3 regions of the Thioalkalivibrio sp. ALE20 genome follow, and region 3 is predicted to be linked to each of the others. Evidence: predicted binding sites of a transcription regulator. Region 3 holds the regulator's gene; each other region holds the start of a gene.
What was found. Region 3 encodes FliA, which starts transcription of late flagellar genes. Its sites were predicted from a motif close to GCTAAAGTTNNNNNNNNNNCNGCCGATA; they were not measured.
Positions count from the first base shown of each region.

Region 1: a site for FliA is predicted at 1,270-1,297, ahead of F790_RS0111305 (methyl-accepting chemotaxis protein). Genes of this name have one in related genera too.
Region 2: a site for FliA is predicted at 4,159-4,186, ahead of F790_RS0107975 (flagellin). Genes of this name have one in related genera too.

Region 1 covers NZ_KB906478.1:66,114-72,151, forward strand. Annotated here, with positions in the region: gene F790_RS0111305 (methyl-accepting chemotaxis protein) at 1-1,199, opposite strand, end outside; gene F790_RS0111310 (DASS family sodium-coupled anion symporter) at 1,326-2,876, opposite strand; gene argF (ornithine carbamoyltransferase) at 2,880-3,794, opposite strand; gene F790_RS0111320 (acetylornithine transaminase) at 3,791-4,987, opposite strand; gene F790_RS0111325 (superoxide dismutase) at 5,100-5,681, opposite strand; gene ppk1 (polyphosphate kinase 1) at 5,914-6,038, shown strand, end outside.
Region 2 covers NZ_KB906474.1:172,229-178,266, reverse strand. Annotated here, with positions in the region: gene F790_RS14195 (NTP transferase domain-containing protein) at 1-633, shown strand, start outside; gene F790_RS14190 (LicD family protein) at 627-1,388, shown strand; gene F790_RS0107985 (alanine--glyoxylate aminotransferase family protein) at 1,385-2,443, shown strand; gene F790_RS13775 (hypothetical protein) at 2,513-4,063, opposite strand; gene F790_RS0107975 (flagellin) at 4,268-5,509, shown strand; partial or broken gene F790_RS13770 (flagellin) at 5,846-6,038, shown strand, end outside.
Region 3 covers NZ_KB906475.1:48,011-54,048, forward strand. Annotated here, with positions in the region: gene F790_RS0108785 (chemotaxis protein CheA) at 1-1,208, opposite strand, end outside; gene F790_RS0108790 (protein phosphatase CheZ) at 1,281-2,063, opposite strand; gene F790_RS0108795 (chemotaxis response regulator CheY) at 2,099-2,479, opposite strand; gene F790_RS0108800 (RNA polymerase sigma factor FliA) at 2,519-3,280, opposite strand; gene F790_RS0108805 (MinD/ParA family protein) at 3,277-4,101, opposite strand; gene flhF (flagellar biosynthesis protein FlhF) at 4,085-5,491, opposite strand; gene flhA (flagellar biosynthesis protein FlhA) at 5,547-6,038, opposite strand, start outside.

The DNA.
Region 1 (6,038 bases), on a different contig from region 3:
ATGGCCGTGGCCACCTGGTCGATCTCGGACTGCTGGCGGCCGACCTGTTCGTTGGTCTGCTCGCTGGTCGCGGACAGCTCGTTGGCCGCGGCCGCCACCTGGTCGCCGCCGGCGGCGACCTCCTTGACCAGTTCATGGATCTTGTCCACGAAACGGTTGAACGCCGCCGCCAGATCTCCCAGCTCGTTGTTGCCGTCGGCCTCCAGCCGGCGCGTCAGGTCCCCGTCGCCGGACGCAATATCGTCCAGGCGCTCGACCGTATCGCGCAGCGGCCGCACGATACTGCGCGACAGAAGCCAGGCCAGCAGCAGGCCGAGGCCGATGGCGGCCACGCCCACGCCCACCACCGTGGCCGTGGCATTGCGGGCCATCGCCACGTAATCGCTGCGATCGACCATCAGCTCCAGCACGCCCACCGGCTCGCCGGAGAAGTCTTCCACCGGACGCCCGACCACCGCCATCGGACGACCGTCGTGCTCGGTCCGGCGCACCAGTTCCTCGCCGCCGGCAATCCGCTCCATTTCCTCACGGTTGAAGGTCGAGTCGCCGTTGATGGTGCTGCCGAATGCCTCGAAGGTCCCGTCGCGCTGCAGGTAGAGGGCCACCGGGGCTTCCGTATCCGCCGTAAAGTCCTCGAAGAAGGCATCGTCGAACGCCATGCCGAATTCCAGCGACCCGATATGTTCACCTTCGTGGGAGACCGGGACGATGCCGCGGATGCCCAGGCCGGCCACCCCTTCTTCGAGCCCGGAGATCGGCCGGCGGTCACGGTTGGTCTCGACCACGGTCTGACGGAACCCGGAGAGGTCATCGTCGTAGCGATCCGGACGGTGCGCCCGCAGGAAGGACGTCGCCGGCGGCGTATGGAACTGGTACTGGCGTACGCCGTATTCCTCGTAGAGGTGATCAAAACCCGGCACCGTCATCTCGTGCAGGCGTTCGCGGTCGCGCCGGGCGAAGGCCTGTTGCACGTCCGGAATGGCGGCCACGGCCTGCGCCATCGCGGTCCCGCGATCGGCCTCCTGATCGAGCTGCCGGATCAGCAGTTCACTCAGGTCATTGAGTTCACGCTGTTCCGCGCGGTCCGCCATGTTGCCGAGGCTGTTCATCACCACCACCAGCGTGAGCACCACGACCGCGACCACCACAAGGGTGACGCCGCCCATCAGGCGGGTTCCGATCCGGATATTCCTGAGCATCACTCTCTCCCTTGAAGCTTTCTTCGCGCCCGGGATTACGGGCGCCATGCTACGAGTCTCTCGCCCCCGCTAGCGGCCGGCCGCGGCCCGACTTGAGCCGCGCGGGTCACGCGCCTCCCCACGCACTCAGCCCACGTGCCGCAGCAGCAAAGGCTCGGCGAGCGCATACACCGCGAGGCTGACCAGCACGATGGCGACCACCGACAGCAGGGCCCCGCCGCGGATCATGTCCACCACGCGCAGGCGATTGGAGGCAAACACGATGGCGTTGGGCGGCGTGGCCACCGGCAACATGAACGCGACCGACGCGGCAAACGCCACCGGCAGGGTCATGAGCCCCACCGGCACATCCATGCGCAACGCGAGCGCCGCCACCAGCGGCAGCAGGGTGGCCGCGGTAGCGGTATTGCTGGTCACGTGGCTGAGGGTCATGGTGACCAGCACGACCCCGGCAATCACCAGCAGCAGCGGCCAGGCCTGGGCGCCCATCAGCGCCTCGGCGGTCAGTTCCGCCAGGCCCGAGGATTCAATCGCCGAACCCAGGCTGAGACCGCCGCCCACGAGCAGCAGCACCCCCCACGGCAGCTCGCGCGTGTTATCCCAGCACAGCAGCCGCCGCTGACCCGAGGCCCCGGAAGGGATCAGGAACAGCAGCCCCGCCCCGAGGATCGCGATCCCGGCATCCGTCAGTTCCAGCGGCAGCCACGCCTCCAGCAGGGGGCGAAACATCCAGGCCAGCGCCACCAGCAGGAACACCGCCGCCACGCGCAACTCCGCCCGGCTCCACGGCCCCAGATCGCCTACCTGCTCCTGCAGCATGCGGTCGAGCCCGTTGAGACGGATGCGGTGCACCGGGAACACCCAGCGGGTCAGCAGGATCCAGGCAATGAGCAGCAGCGTCAGCGACAGCGGCAGGCCCAGCAGCATCCAGTCGATGAAACCGATCCCGAGCTCGTAGCGGTCATTGAGAAACGCGACGGTCAGCGCATTGGGCGGGGAACCGATGATGGTGGCCATGCCGCCGATGTTGGCCGCGAAAGCGATGCCCAGCAGCAGCGCCAGGGCCGGACTGCGGCTGTCCGGCGCCATGCCCTGCAGGCCCTGCCCCCCGTCGCGCTCCATCAGCCCCAGCACCGACAGCGCGATCGGCAGCATCAGGGCCGCGGTGGCGGTATTGCTGACCCACATCGACAACCCGGCGGTGGCCAGCATGAAGGCGCCCACCAGGGTGTGCAGCCCGCGGCCGGAACGCGACAGGATCGCCAGCGCCAGCCGCTGGTGCAGGCCCCAGCGCTGCACCGCCAGGGCGATCGCGAAACCGCCCATGAACAGGAAGATGGTGGGATTGGCGTAGGGTGCGGTAGCCTCGTCCATCGCCACCACGCCGGTCAGTGGCAGCAACGCGATGGGCAGCAGGGCCGTGACCGGAATGGGCAGCGCCTCGCTGATCCACCACACGGCCATGAACAGGGTCAGGCCCAGGACCCGCCAGGCCTCCGGGGAGAAGGCCTCCGGCGGCGGGACCAGCAGAAAGACCACGAAGACCAGCGGCCCGAGGAACAGACCGATGCGCGCGCGCAGCGCGCTTCCGGCGGGGGATTCGCCGTGATCCTGTCCGGGACCGCCGCCGGCGCCCTGCGGCGGCGTTCGCTCCCCCTCCCCGGTCGTCTCCTGCATGCGTCAGTCCGCCGCGCGCACCAGGAATTCCATCAATGCCTTCTGCGCATGCAGGCGATTTTCCGCTTCGTCCCACACCACGCTCTGCGGGCCTTCCAGCACGTCGGTGGCCACCTCTTCCTCGCGATGCGCCGGAAGGCAGTGCATGAACAGGGCATCCGGCTGCGCGCGATCCATCAGGGCCTGATCCACGAAGAACCCGGCAAACGCCTGGCGCCGCGCGCTCTTCTCCTGTTCCTGGCCCATGCTCGCCCACACGTCGGTCACCACCAGATCCGCACCCGCGGCCGCCTCGCCGGCATCGCGGGTCACGGTCACGTGATCGCGGGTGGCCTCCAGCACCGAGGGCTCCGGGTCGTAGCCCTCGGGACAGGCCGCCACCAGCTCGAAGTCCAGCAGATGGGCGGCGTACATGTAGCTGTGGCACATGTTGTTGCCATCGCCGATCCAGGCCACGCGCTTGCCGCGGATGTCGCCACGGTATTCGAAGAAGGTCTGCAGATCCGCCAGCAGCTGCGCGGGGTGTTCCAGATCGGTCAGCCCGTTGATCACCGGCACTGACGAGTGCCGCGCGAACAGCTCCACCTTTTCGTGCTCGTAGGTGCGGATCATCACGCAGTCCACCATGCGCGAGAGGACCCGTGCGGTGTCCTCGATGGGCTCGCCCCGCCCGAGCTGGGTATCCCGCGGCGACAGAAACAGCGCGTTGCCGCCGAGCTGCTGCATGCCCACCTCGAAGGACACCCGGGTGCGGGTCGACGACTTCTCGAAGATCATTCCGAGGGTCTTGCCCCGCAGCAGGTCGTCATGGTGTTCGCCCGCCTTCAGCTGGCGTTTCAGCTCGATCGCGCGGTGCAGCACCGCGCGCGTCTCTTCGGCGGACAGATCGAGAAAGGAAAGAAAATGGCGCGGATTCATGCAGAAGCCTCCCTGGTGGCCCCGGATGCCAGAAACGCATCCACCCGGTCGGCCACGCCGTTCGCGATCTGCGTGACCTGTTCGTCGTCAATGATCAGCGGCGGCAGCAACCGGATCACCCGCTCCGCCGTCACGTTCAGGATCAGCCCGGCCTCCAGCGCCTGCCCCACCAGCTCGCCGGCCGGCCGATCCAGCTCGATCCCCAGCATCAGACCGCGGCCGCGGATCTCCACGACCTCCGGCCGGTGGCCCAGGCGATCCTCCAGCTGCCGGCGCAGCGCCCGCCCCTGGCGTTCGGCATGTTCGCACAGGGCCTCCTCCTGCATCACGTCCAGCACCGCCAGCGCCGCGCGCGACACCAGCGGACCGCCGCCAAAGGTGGTGCCGTGCATCCCCGGCCGGAACAGGTCGCGGGCCGCCCCCGCCACCAGATTCGCCCCGATGGGAATGCCGTTGCCCAGCCCCTTGGCCAGGCTCACCACGTCCGGGGTGATGCCTTCATGCTGAAACGCGAACCACTGGCCGGTACGGCCGATGCCGGCCTGGATCTCGTCCAGCATCAGCAGCCAGCCGCTGGCATCGGCGATCTCCCGCAGGCGGCGCAGATAGCCGTCGGGGGGGATGCGGATGCCGCCCTCGCCGGTCACCGGCTCGACCAGGATGGCCACGATGTCCTCCTGCCCGGCCAGTGCCGCCACCGCGTCCGCATCGCCGTAGGGCACATGTTCGAACCCCTCGACCAGCGGCTCGAACCCGGCCTGGATCTTCGCATTGCCGGTGGCGGACAGGGTCGCCATGGTGCGCCCGTGGAAGCTCCCGTCCATCACGATCACGCGCGGGCGCTCGATGCCCTTCGCCCGTCCGTGCAGCCGCGCCAGCTTGATCGCGGCCTCGTTGGCCTCGGCCCCGGAGTTACAGAAGAACGCGCGCTCCATGCCGGCCAGCGAGCACAGCCGCCGGGCCAGGTTCTCCTGCAGCGGAACCCGGTAGAGGTTGGAGGTGTGCACCAGGGTGGAGGCCTGATCACAGACCGCACTGGCCACCCGCGGATGCGCATGCCCCAGGCCGCAGACCGCAATCCCCGACAGCGCATCCAGATAGCGCCGGCCCTCGGTGTCCCACAACCAGGCACCCTCGCCGCGCTCGAAGGCGACCGGCAGGCGATTGTAGGTCTGCTGCAGGAAATCGTTCATGTTCCGTTCTCCAAACGCGAAAGCCGGCGGTGGTGCCGCCGGCTTCCGGAATGCGGGTCGGACACCCGGCGCGGAACCCTCTTGCGGGAACCCGCCGGGCTCGTCGCCGATCTTACTGCATCTGCCGGGCGACGAAGTCCCAGTTCACCACGCTCCAGAAGTTCTCGAGGTACTTCGGGCGCGCGTTGCGATAATCGATGTAGTAGGCATGCTCCCACACGTCGCAGGTCAGCAGCGGGGTCTGGCCGTCGCGCATCGGGTTGGCGGCGTTCGAGGTATTGACGATCTCCAGCGAGCCGTCGCCGTTCTGCACCAGCCAGGTCCAGCCGGAACCGAAGTTGCCGACCGCCATCTCGTTGAACTTTTCCTTGAAGGCGTCGAACGAACCGAAGGCGCTGTTGATGGCGTCCGCCAGCTTGCCGGAGGGCTCGCCACCGGCATTCGGGCCCATGCAGTTGAAGTAGAAGGTGTGGTTCCAGACCTGGGCGCCGTTGTTGAAGATGCCGCCGGCCGGGGCCTTCTTGATGATGTCCTCCAGCGAGGCGTTCTCGAACTCGGAGCCCGGCAGCAGGCCGTTGAGCTTGGTCACGTAGGTCGCGTGGTGCTTGTCGTGATGGTATTCCAGCGTCTCGGCGGAGATGTGGGGCTCCAGTGCGTCCTTCGCGTACGGCAGATCGGGCAGTTCGTAGGTCATGGGACCTCCTTCTTCGCGTTCGTTCGTTATTCGTGGTGATGTCTCGCGGGGACCGCCCCTTCACGGGCGATCCCGAACCCGCTAACGATAGTCACCTTGGGCGGGCGATGCAATTCCCGAGTACAACACTCGACCTTTGGCGGGCCGCGGGTGCGGGCATCGTGATACCTTTTCTTCGTAACGTAACATCGCCGTGCTGGACTGGGCGGATTCCGTGATGTGCCCGTCCCCGATGCAGGATACCGACTTGGAAGCCAACGACCGTTTTCTCAACCGTGAACTCTCGCTGCTGGAATTCAACCGCCGGGTGCTGGAACTCGCGCGGGAACCCGGCTTTCCTCTGCTGGAACGCCTGCG
Region 2 (6,038 bases), on a different contig from region 3:
CGCACAGTGAAGCAGCTACTCGAACGGAAGTTGGCCGTCACGGTCGTTCTCGGTTATCGCCGGGAAATAGTGGCTCAGGCTCTCTCGGGCTTGCCGGTAGAAGTGGTATACAACCCTTTTTATAATATAACTAACAGTATTGTCTCGTTGTGGTTCGCCAGGCATGTGCTACACGAATCTCCGCTGCTACTGATTAATGGTGATGTGTACATGGATTCTTCGATTCTCGATATGGCGCTCGCTGACAAGCGTACTCCAGTTATGTTCGCTGATCCGCGACGGGTCGAGAAGGGGGATTTTTTTTTGGGAGTTGATGAGCGCCGTCTCCTGCGCGTCTATGGGAAGGGTCTTCCAGTGGCACAACGGACCGCGGAATACATCGGTCTTGCTAAACTGGAAGTCGGAAGCTTGCCTCAATTTCGGCAACGTTTGCAGTTGCTTGTGGAGAAGCAGAACCATGATGCGTGGTGGGAGCAGGTTCTCTACAGCCTGACCGACGAAGGTGGTGAGGTTTATGTTGGTGAGATTGGTGATCGGTTCTGGTCGGAGATTGACGAACCGGAGGATTACGAGCGTTTGCAAAGGGTTTGTACCATCCCCGAGGCGGTAGATTTGGGAGGCCGCGAATGGTGAAACTGGATCGCTCCCGGCAGCACGCACGACTTCTGATTATGCTCGAGAGGGTGGCCGAGGCACTTGAGTATGGCGGGGTGGGCTATGTGATAAGCCACGGCACGCTGCTTGGGGCGGTCCGGCATGGAGGGTTCATTCCATGGGATGATGATGTAGATCTGCATGTTGCTGCCGAAGACATGGTTCTGGCGTTGACGGTTCTCGAGGAGCGCCTGCCTGCTGAATTTCGAGTCATGCATCAGCGACGGTGCGGTGTGCCTTGGGATGTGGATATTCGGGTGGTGGATCAGCGTACCCGTTTGGAGGGGACGAATAGCAGGGAGCGAATGGGGCTGTACATTGATCTACTCGAGATGCCGCGTATCGGGAGCTGGGGCAGAGCGTGGTACGGTGTGATGAAGGCGGTTCGCAATCAGTCTCGGCGTTTGTCGGCCGGCAGAAAATGTTCGGGTCCGTTGTGTATGTCGTTAAGGGGGATTGGTAAAGGGGCGGAATTGGGGGCATGGCTTAGTCGGGGTTTTCCCGGCGCAAAGCGGCGTGTGGTCAACGACCGCTTGGTCGGCGGAAAACACCCTGAATCAGCTATATTCCCTGCGGTACACCTCCCGTTCGAGAGTCTGAGTCTGCCGGCTCCGCAGGACTATGACCGTGTGCTCCGGGATCTCTATGGCAACTACCAAAAGTTGCCAGCAGTCAATCAACGCAAATCGCATTACGCAGGGGTCTATTGGGACGATGAAGGAGCTTCCTCGTGAAGCTGTTCACGCTTGGTCCCGTGGAAATGGATCCACAGACTCTTGCGGTCGGCGCCGAGCCGCTCCCTTATTTCCGCACCATGGAATTTTCGGAGCGAATGTACCGTCTAGGCGAGCGGCTTCGAATTCTTTGTGGCGCGAATCCGAAGGGGTCGCGGATTGCAATGCTCACGGGCTCCGGAACGGCTGCGATGGAGGCAGCTGTAAGCGGGATACTTGGGGAGCAGGATCGGGTACTGATTATTAATGGTGGCACGTTCGGGGCGCGGTTCGAGGCTCTTTGCCAACATCATGGCATCGCTTATTCGGCCATCAGACTGTCTTTTGGCGAGGAGCTGACGGAACGCCATTTGGAAGATGCAGCCGATACACGACACACAGCCCTTCTAGTCAATGTGCACGAGACTGGAACGGGGCAGTATTATCCAATCGAGATGCTATCGCGTCATTGTCAGCGTCATGGTTTGCTTCTAATAGTTGATGCCATTAGTTCGCTGGTTGCGGATCCCTTTGATATGGAGGGATGGGGTGTGGATGTGGCCCTTTTTAGCTCGCATAAGGGTCTCGCCGCGGCGCCAGGAATGGCGTTCGTGGTGATCGAGGAAAAAACGTACCGGGAACGTGTGGCGGGGAGGGTTGGCCCGATTTTTTACCTCGACCTTGAGAACCACATCTTGGACCAAGAGAGAGGGCAGTCTCCTTTCACGCCGGCGATCTCCGTCGCGTTGCAGGTGGAGGAGAAGCTTGAGCGGATTGAGGCGCATGGGGTTTTGGCCTACGTTGCACGCTGCGCTCGGCTTGCAGAGGGATTCCGGAGTGGGGTTCGGACGATGACTCGCTTTGAATTGCCAACGTATCCACTGTCGAATGCGCAAACTCCGCTGTTGTGTCCAGAAGGGGATGCGCAGTCGGTGTTCGAAAAACTTCGTAGCCGAGGTTTTCTGGTCAATCCGAGCGGGGGGTACCGCGCTAACGACCTGTTGCGTGTGGGGCACATTGGAGCTTTAGATGAGGCGGATCATGAAGACCTGCTGCGTGTGCTGACCGAACTCTAGGTAAATGACAGCGGTTCTGTTTCTTGGTGGAAGGGGGGTGAAGGGGAGGGTTTTCGTCTAGCAGTATCTTTAAATTTGCCGGGACAAAGACACCGCTTTCTCGCACACATGGGCAAGTTTTTTTTCTTCTATATCGAGGAACCGCGTTTCCATGATACCTGAACTGTTGCAGGAAGTGAGTATGCGCGCGCCAATGCTGACACGCAAGGCCGCACCGAGGCCGGCTCCCAGGGGCACGGGCTGGCCGACGTGACAGGCGCGGCGGGCGAGATCGGCCGGCAGGTCCTTCCCGGCCACATGACGAGTCAGGTCCTGGTTCAGTAGTCGGTACAGAACGTTCGACTGGTCGGTCGACAGAGGGTCCCCGTTGGGACCGAGGACGCGGAACGGAAGGAGGGTTGTGCGGCTGGAGAGCTCCGGGCCCCGCCCGTGGTTGCGGTCGGCCGAACGTTGGTGGGGCGTGGTTATGGGCTGAAGTTCAGGGTGTTGCCCCAGGATACGGTCCATGCGCTGCCCGAAATCGTCGAGCAGGCGGAGTCGCTCGGAACGCGGGATGGCGAAGTAGCGGCTCATTTCTTCAAGTGCGGCGATCCAGCGTAGCCGCATTCCGATATCCGCGGGCGCCGGAAGCGGCGGGGCGGTGGCGGCCAGCCAGTCCGGCAGCATGCATCGATCCAGATAATCCGCGAGGCCCGGAGGCAGGCGACGAGCCTTACGTGACCAGCGCTCGATGACGGAACGAGGAAAGAGCGAGGCACCACTGAATGGAGGGCCGGTAAAAAACTTGGAGCCGGTGACGAGCACGATGTGATCCCGGTCCAGGTGTGCCGCGAGATCTTCCGCATCCAGACGCAGCTGACATGCATCGACGATGATCTGCATGGTCTCGCCGAACCGTTGCTGGAGTTCGTCAACGACACCGCTTGATGGGGCCATGGACCCGAGTTTGGACTGGTCCATCAGGTGAAGGAGGACGAAGTATCCGCGCTGGATGGCCCCCGTTACGGTCCTGCGGACTTCTTCGTCCAGGTCCTCCGTGGATTTGCTGTACCCGCGATCGTCCCGGAACGGGATGCCTCGGTAATCGATCTGGGGAAACCCCTCGATGTGCGACCCCTTGTGCACGTTGCGACCGAGTGCAGTGACGCCGTCGAAGTGGTGCCCTGTTACAGAATAGGGTGTGCCGCTACCGGTTTCGTCGCTACCGCAGACAATGCTGATCAGCGGGATTCTTTCCGGGCAGGCAGCCACGGCCGTCGCGTGGAGCTGGGAATCCGTTCCCGAGCTGGACAGCAACACCCCCGGTTGTCGGTCGTGGATCTGCAGCGTGTGTACCAGCAGGTCTGCGAGGTGATGGGTCGTTTCCGCAAGCCGCTGTTCGGACCTGCGCTCGGCTCCGTCGTTGATGAGGCGATTGTGCAGGAGTGATGCCGCTTCGTAGCCGTGTCGAGAGATCGACGTGGCGGTGGAAGAAGCGAAGCTGAAGGCATCTTCGCGTGGCACCGGCGAGCAGCCGTAGCGGTTCAGTCCGGACTCCGGGTTCACGAGAAGTCGGGCATCGCCGCCCAGCGTCAGTTGCTTTGCGGTTGGCTGGAGCAGCCATTGGGGCAGAGCGGTCACGAGCGATCCTGGTCGGCCGGGATGAGCGACGTGGACATTGTTGCACACACGGGATGTCCCGAGGAGCTCTCGGGATGGTCGGTCTCCCGAGCTGCCCTAAAGGTCTTCCCGGGATGGTCGTTAAGGGAATCGAAGGCGGCATGGCGCCGCCCAGGGATTGCCTCAGCCGGCCCGGCCGGCACTCAAGTTCCGGAGGAAGCAAACATGTCTCAGGTCATCAACACCAACGTTCTTTCGCTGAATGCCCAGCGCAATCTGAACCAGACCCAGGGCGATCTCGCCCAGTCGCTGGAACGCCTGTCGTCCGGCCTGCGCATCAACAGCGCCAAGGACGACGCGGCCGGTCTGGCGATCTCGGAGCGGTTCACCACGCAGATCAACGGTCTGAACCAGGCGGTGCGAAATTCGAACGACGGCATCTCGTTCGCGCAGACCGCCGAGGGCGCGCTGGACACCATCGGTGATGCGCTGCAGCGGGCCAGGGAGCTGGCCGTGCAGTCAGCCAACGACACCAATTCGGCCTCGGATCGTCAGGCGATCAACGACGAGGTCCAGCAGCTGATGCAGGAAATCAGTCGTGTGGCCAACTCGGCCGAGTTCAATGGTGGCCGGATCCTCGATGGCACTGTGGAAGACCTGTTCTTCCAGGTGGGGGCGAACCAGGGGCAGACCATTGCCGTGGACGGAGTGGATGCGCGGACCTCGCAGCTGGGCACCACGGAGGTGGTGGGCACCGATGGCCTGACTCAGGAAGAGATCGGAATGATCGATGAACTGACGGACGCGTTTGACGGGCCTTTCGACGATTTGACCATTGACGGCGACAGTTTTGACGCAATTGACGTGCAGCTTTCGGGTGATGCCGGAGAGGAGATTGAAGCAGCGGCGACGCTCGAAGATGCAGTCCGCATGATCAATTCGGCGATTACCGATGCGGCTTCCGCCGGGGACGAGAACGCGAAGAACGTTGCGGACGCTGATCTGCGGGCCTCGCTGCGGGTGACGAACGATGGGAGCACGACCATTGCAATCACCTCCCGGCTGGGTACCGAAGGGCTGGATGTCGATGGAGGAGCTGTGTCGGTCGACGGTGACGCTGTCGATCTGTTCGCCGCATCCGATGCGGAGGACGTCACCCTGAATGATGTGGATGTGGTGACCCGGGAGACCGCTACTCAGGCCATCGGCGCCTTCGATGGCGCCCTGACCAAGGTCAACTCGCTGCGCGCGGAGCTGGGTGCGGTGCAGACGCGTTTCGAGAGCACCATCGCGAATCTGGAGATCGGTTCGGAGAACCTGTCGGATGCGCGCTCGCGGATCCGGGATGCGGACTTCGCGGCAGAGACCGCCGAACTTTCGCGGGCGCAGGTGCTCCAGCAGGCGGGGACCACGGTGTTGTCGCAGGCGAATGCGGTTCCGCAGAACGTGCTGGGTCTGCTGCAGTAAGGCTTCGGTTTCCTCCGGGCCCGCGCTGCGGGCCATCCCTGGGCCCGCCCCGAGTGATCGGGGCGGGCCTTTTTGCGTTTTCGGGGGGCGATGTCGAGGCCGGTGGTCCGGGCGGGTGCGTTTTCGCGCGCGAGCGCGCTCCCACAGGGTATGGCCTGGTTCGGGCGTGGCGTTTTTGCCCCTGCGGCAAGAGAGCGGAAATTTTTTGCCGATCGGGGTTAAAGGTTGCCGGTGGGTGGTCGTTACGGGGGGTGAGAGGCAATTCCGAACCTGTCATTGCTGCCGGAACGGCAATGGCTGGCCGGTCAGCAGAGCGAGCAAAACAAGGAGGGCATCATGTCCCAGGTCATCAACACCAACGTGCTGTCGCTGAACGCGCAGCGTAATCTCAACGAGTCTCAGGGTTCGCTGTCGCAGTCGCTGGAGCGTCTGTCGTCGGGTCTTCGCATCAACAGCGCCAAGGACGACGCGGCGGGTCTGGCGATCTCGGAGCGTTTCACCAGTCAGATCAATGGTCTGGACCAGGCGG
Region 3 (6,038 bases):
ACCAGCGCCAGCGAACTGATCGCCTTGCCCAGTTCATCGTCCACGTGCTCGGAGCGCAGCATGCTGAGCCGGTTGCGCACCAGCACGAGCTCGCCCACAAGGTTCATGATCTCGTCGAGCCGCTCGGTATCCACGCGCACCGAGGTTTCGCCCTGGTGTCCACCGCCGCCCTGGCCGCCGCCCCCGGTACTCCCGCCGGCGCCGCCACCGCCGGAAGCGCCGCCGCGCGCACCGCCGGAGGCGGGCGCAGGACCGGAACTTTCCGCTTTCTGTTCCTTTTCCTTCCCGGCCATGTCCCCGGGCGAGGCTGCCGCCGGTTCTGCGGCGGGCCCGGTGTCCGCATCTCCGGTCCCGCCCGCCGCGGCGGCGGACGGGCCCGGCTCGGCCGGTTCGGCCGGGGCTGTCGGTGGACCAGCGCCTTTCGCCTGCAGTTCGTCAAGCAGGCTCTCGAACTCATCGTCGGTGATCTCGTCCTCGCCCCCACCCGTGTCACCGCCATCCGCAGCCGCGACCTCCGGGGCCGACTCCGCTGCCGTGCCCGGATCCACCGGTTTCGGTGGCTGGTCTCCGTGCAGGCTGTCCAGAAGGGCCTCGAACTCGTCGTCGGTGATCTCGTCCCCGGCACCCACGCGGACTTCGTCATCGCCCGGCGCGTCATCCGCTGCCGGCTCCGGCGCGGACGGCGACTCGGCCGCTTCCTCCAGCGCCTCCGACGGCCAGTCGTCGGCCGTCGCCGGCGCTGCCTCCCCGGCCGGAGCCGCGTGCGGCGTTTCTTCCGCGACCGGGGCGGCTTCGTCCCCGCCGCCGACGGGGACCGTTTCGTTGCGGGCCATGCGTCGCAGGGTGTCGACCAGATCTTCGGGCGCCGGCGTCGGCTCCTGGCCGTCGCGCAGCTCGCCGAACATCACGTTGAGGGTGTCCAGCACCCGCAGCATGGTGTCCATGAGCTGGCCGTCCACCTGGCGCTCGTGATTGCGCAACAGGTTGAAGACGTCTTCGGCGTTGTGGCAAACCGTCACCAGCGGGTCGAGCCCGAGAAAACCGGCCCCGCCCTTGATGGTATGGAAACTGCGGAAGACCGCATTCAGCAGATCGGTATCGTCCGGATGCTGTTCCAGGTCGATCAGCTGTTCGTTCAGGCCTTCCAGCAGCTCCCCCGCCTCGATCAGGAAGTCCTGGAGGATTTCGTCGTTGGGGTCGATGGCCATGCGGTCTCTCCGTTCCGGTGACTCGAATCGTCGGCAGATGGCTGCCGGTGCAAGGGGATCCCGGGACGGACCCTAGAACCCCAGGCTCGACAGCAGATCGTCCACCTCGTCCTGTCCTTGAACGACATCCGTGCCGGAATCTTGAGTGTGGGGCACCGCGGGTCCATGCCCGCGGCGGTCCTCCTCGCGCGCGGTTTGTTCCGCCTCCGGGGCCTGTTCGGCCGCCGCCCGGGCATCCTTCTCCAGGCGCCCGGAAGACAGGCGGATCAGCGAGACCAGGTTTTCCTCCAGATCCGTGACCAGACGGATGACCCGCCGGATCACCTGCCCGGTGAGATCCTGGTAGCTCTGTGCCATCAGGACCTGTGACAGCAACCGGCGCAGTTCCTCGGTGTCCTTGCCGGTCTGTTCGAAAAATGCATCGAGTTCGCGCGCGAACTCGCGGAATTCCTCCACCGACAGTTCGCGGTTGCGGAACCGGGTCCATTTTTCGGTGAGTTCCGCGGCACGCCCGGCGAATGCCTCGGCAATCGGCAGGGACGATTCCACTGCATTCAGGGTTTCGTGCGTGGCCTGTTCGGTCTGGGTCACCACGTAACTCAGACGCTCGCGCGCATCCGGAATCTCGTCCTGCGCCAGCTCGACCAGACGCGAATCGCCCCGGAAGCTCTCCAGTGCCTCGTGCAGTTCGCGGGTCAGCTTGCCCAGTTCGTCGAACAGTTCGCGTTCATAAGGCCGCGCGAGCTCCTGGATCAGGCGGCGCGAAGCCTCCTCGTCACCGCCTTCCAGAGCGCCCACCAGCTCCCGCGCCAGCGCGAGCCGGTCTTCCCCGGAGGCATTCTCTTGTTCGGTCATCGGGTCTCTCTTGCCGTGTCAGCCGGTCGCGGTATTCAGCCTTGAGCTTCAATACGTTCGAAGATCTTTTCGATCTTCTCCTTGAGCGTCTCGGCCGTGAAGGGCTTCACAATGTAACCGTTCACGCCGGCCTCTGCCGCCTCCACGATCTGATCGCGCTTGGCTTCGGCCGTGACCATCAGCACCGGCAACGATTTCAGCCGCTCGTCCTTGCGTACCTCGCGCAGGAGGTCGATGCCCGGCATGTTGGGCATGTTCCAGTCGGTGATCAGAAAATCGAAGTCGCCGTTCTGCAGCATCGGCAGGGCCGTGCTCCCGTCGTCGGCCTCCATGGTGTTGTTGAAGCCAAGATCCCGCAGGAGATTCTTGATGATGCGCCGCATCGTGGAGAAGTCGTCCACGATCAGGATTTTCATACCCTTGTCCACAGTTCGCTCCGGGAATGTGTTTGAACCTTAGAATATCTGCAGGGACTCGACGTCTTCGAGCCACGAGCCCAGACGCGCCCGCAGACGGTGCACCGCCTGGCTGCGGATCTGGCTGACGCGCGATTCGGTCACGTCCAGCACGGCACCGATCTCGCGCAGGTTGAGTTCTTCGGTGTAGTACAGGTTGAGCACCAGTCGTTCACGCTCGGGCAGATCGCCCAGTGCGCCGGCCAGTTCCTCGCGGAACTCCCCGGCCTCGATGCGCCGCGACGGGGACTGCTCCTGCCCTTCCAGCACGCGATCCGCCTCGCCCTCCGGGCCGCCCACCTCGTCCAGCGCGAACAGATGGGCACCGGCGTGATCATCCAGCATCTGGTAGTAGGTTTCCACCGGGACGCCCAGCTCCTCGGCGATCTCCGGGGCGCGAGCGGCGCGGCCCTCGCGGGCCTCCACCGTCTGCATCGCCTCGGAGATCCGCCGGCTGTTGCGGTGCACCGAGCGCGGCGTCCAGTCGCTGCGACGCAGCTCGTCGATCATCGCCCCGCGGATGCGGATCCCGGCGTAGGTGGCGAAGGTCGCCCCCTGGCCGCCTTCGAACTGCCGCGCGGCCTCGATCAGCCCAACCATGCCTGCCTGCACCAGGTCATCCACCTGCACCGAGGCCGGCAGCCGAGCCATCAGGTGATGGGCGATCCGATTCACCAGCTCGACGTGGTCCGCGACCAGCTGATCCGGTCCCCCGGTCCCCGCCCGGGCGTATCCCGAAAGTCTGTTCTTTGGCGTGTTCATGCGCTTTGCAGCATCCTCTCGACGAAGAATCCAACCCCCCCGCTGGCGCCGCGGGCCACCGGCCAGCCGTCGACCTTGCGCGCGAGCTCGAGGAACGCCCGTCCCGCCGGGCTGCCCGGAGACTGCTGCACCACCGGCGCCCGTTTCTGCACCGCCTGGCGCAGGGCATCATCCAGCGGAATCACGCCCACCAGATCCAGTATGACCTCCGGCAGATAGGTGGAACAAACCGCCTGCAGCTTCTGCATCACGCGTTCCGCCCCGGCACGGCCCTGCACCATGTTTGCGACCACGCGGAACCGGTTCACGCCATGATCCCGATGCAGGACCTTGATCAGTGCATAGGCGTCGGTCATCGATGCCGGCTCGTCGGTGACCACCACCAGGGTCTCCTGCACGGCCTGACAGAAACTGGTCACCGACTCCTGCAACCCGGCGGCGGTATCCACCACCAGCACGTCCAGCGGTCGCGTATACATGCTGAAGGCCTGGATCAGGCCGTGATGTTCCGGCCGGCTCAGGTTGGCCATGGTCGCGATCCCGGACGCGGAAGGCACCACACGGATTCCCTCCGGGCCCTCGATGATCACGTCCTCCAGATCCTCGACGTCCCCGGTCACCAGGTCGTGCAGCGTCCGCTGCGGACGCAGGCCCAGCAGCACATCGACGTTCGCGAGCCCCAGGTCCGCATCGAACAGCATGACCTCGCGTCCCAGACGGGCCAGTCCGACCGACAGGTTGACCGAGACATTGGTCTTGCCGACCCCGCCCTTGCCCGAGGCCACCGCGACCACCTTCAGGGGCTTAGTGTTGTGTGACATGACGTCCCTTCAGCACCGGTTGAATCATTTCCAGCGGGGCGGGCTCCTCGCCCGCGGCCGGCTCGTCCGCGGATCGCGGCCGCCGGGCCTCGCGTTCCGTCGCCTGGCGCCGCCGCCAGGCCTGCATCGCCTCGTCGACCCAGGCATCGGCCGCCCCGTGTTCGGGTTCCTCCTGCAGCGCCAGGCGGGTCAGATGTCCGGTATCCACGCGATGGAAATCCTCGGCGATGCGCTGGCCGTCGCTCATGAACGCGACACCCAGCGGCTGGTCCAGCAGCACCGAAAGCACCTCCCCCAGCTGTTCCGCCTCGTCCAGCTTGGTCAGCACAAGGGCCGAGGGTTCCGTGGGGGCGAATGCCTCCAGCACCCGCCGCAGGGCCATGCCCTGGGTGGTGGCCGCGATCACCAGCCAGGTCTCCGCGCGCACGTCGGCAGGCATGTCCGTCAGCAGGGGTTCGCGCGGGGCGGTACGCGGCGACTGTCCGGCGGTATCCACCAGGATCAGGTGCCCGCTGCCCGCCGAGCGCCGCGCCATCTCGCGCAGCTCGGCCTCCGTCTCCACCACACGCACCGCGGTGCCCGCCATCTGGCCGAAGGCCTGCAACTGCCGCGTCGCGCCGATGCGCTGGGCGTCCATGGTGACCAGGGTGACCGAATCCGGCCCCATGCGGCGGATCTGGCGCAGTGCAATCCGCGCAATGGTGGTGGTCTTGCCGACCCCGGTCGGTCCCTCCAGCGCGAGTACCCCGCCCTCGTCGAGGATCGAGGCGCGCGCGGTCACGATGGCGCCCGACAGGCGCGCCCGCAGGCGCTCCCATGCCTCCTCCGAGGTATGATCGTCGAGGATGCTGCCGGCCAGGCTGCGCGCCAGCGGCTCGCGGAAGCCCAGATCCATCAGCCGCGCCTTGCATTCGGCCGCCAGTGGATGCCGCGCCGCCCAGCGGGCCTGCTCGTTCTCTTCGTACTGCCGCGTCAGCAGGCTGCGCAGATCCCGCAGTTCCTGACGCATCGCGGACACCTCGGGGTCGGTGGGCCATTGCGGGGCCGGCCGCTGCCGGGACGCGGCACCCGCCCCCCCGCCGGTGGAAGCCGCCGCGGGCTCCGGTGCGCGGGGCTGCTCAGTACGTGGCGCCGGTTCATCGCGCACGCCCTGGCGCATCGATCCCCGGGCGGGGCGTGCCCCGCTGCCGGCGTCGTCCTGCCGCGGGGCACCCCGGCCGTCACCCTCCGCCGTTCCGGCGGGCGCCTCGCCGCCATCGAGGGCGGCGACCACCTCCAGCCAGCCGTCGACCCGGCGGCTGGACAGGATCACGGCGTCCTCGCCCTGCTCCTCGCGGACCTGGCGCATCGCGTCGCGCATGTCCCGTGCCCGGTATCGTCTGACATTCATCGTTCGCTCTCCCGCCGATCGTTGACTGGTGCTTCAGGCCATGCCCGTTCGCACATCACGCCGACTTCTTGTCTGCTTCATCCTGTCCCACCGTGGCCACCACCCGGATCCGCCGGTTGTCCGGGATCTCGGTGAATGCGAGCACGGTCAGGTTGCGCACCGCGCCCCGCAGCCACCCGGCGATCCAGGAGCGGATTTCCGGGGCCACCACCAGCACCGCCGGCTGTCCCGCCGCCTCCTGACGCTGGGCGGCCTCGCCCACCGATCGCTGCAGGCGCTCGGCCAGGCCCGGCTCCAGCCCGACGGTGTCGCCATTGCTGCCCTGCAGAGACTTATGCAAAAGCTGTTCCAACGACGGGTCGAGGGCGATCAGGGGCAGTTCTTCCTCCGGTCCCACCAGGTCCTGGACGATGGAGCGCGACAGCGCGACCCGCACCGCAGCGGTCAAAGTGCCGGGATCCTGACTCTTGGCGCCCTCCTCTGCCAGGGTTTCGGCGATCGTGCGCAGATCGCGGATGGATACCTGTTCGGCCAGCAGGTTCTGCAG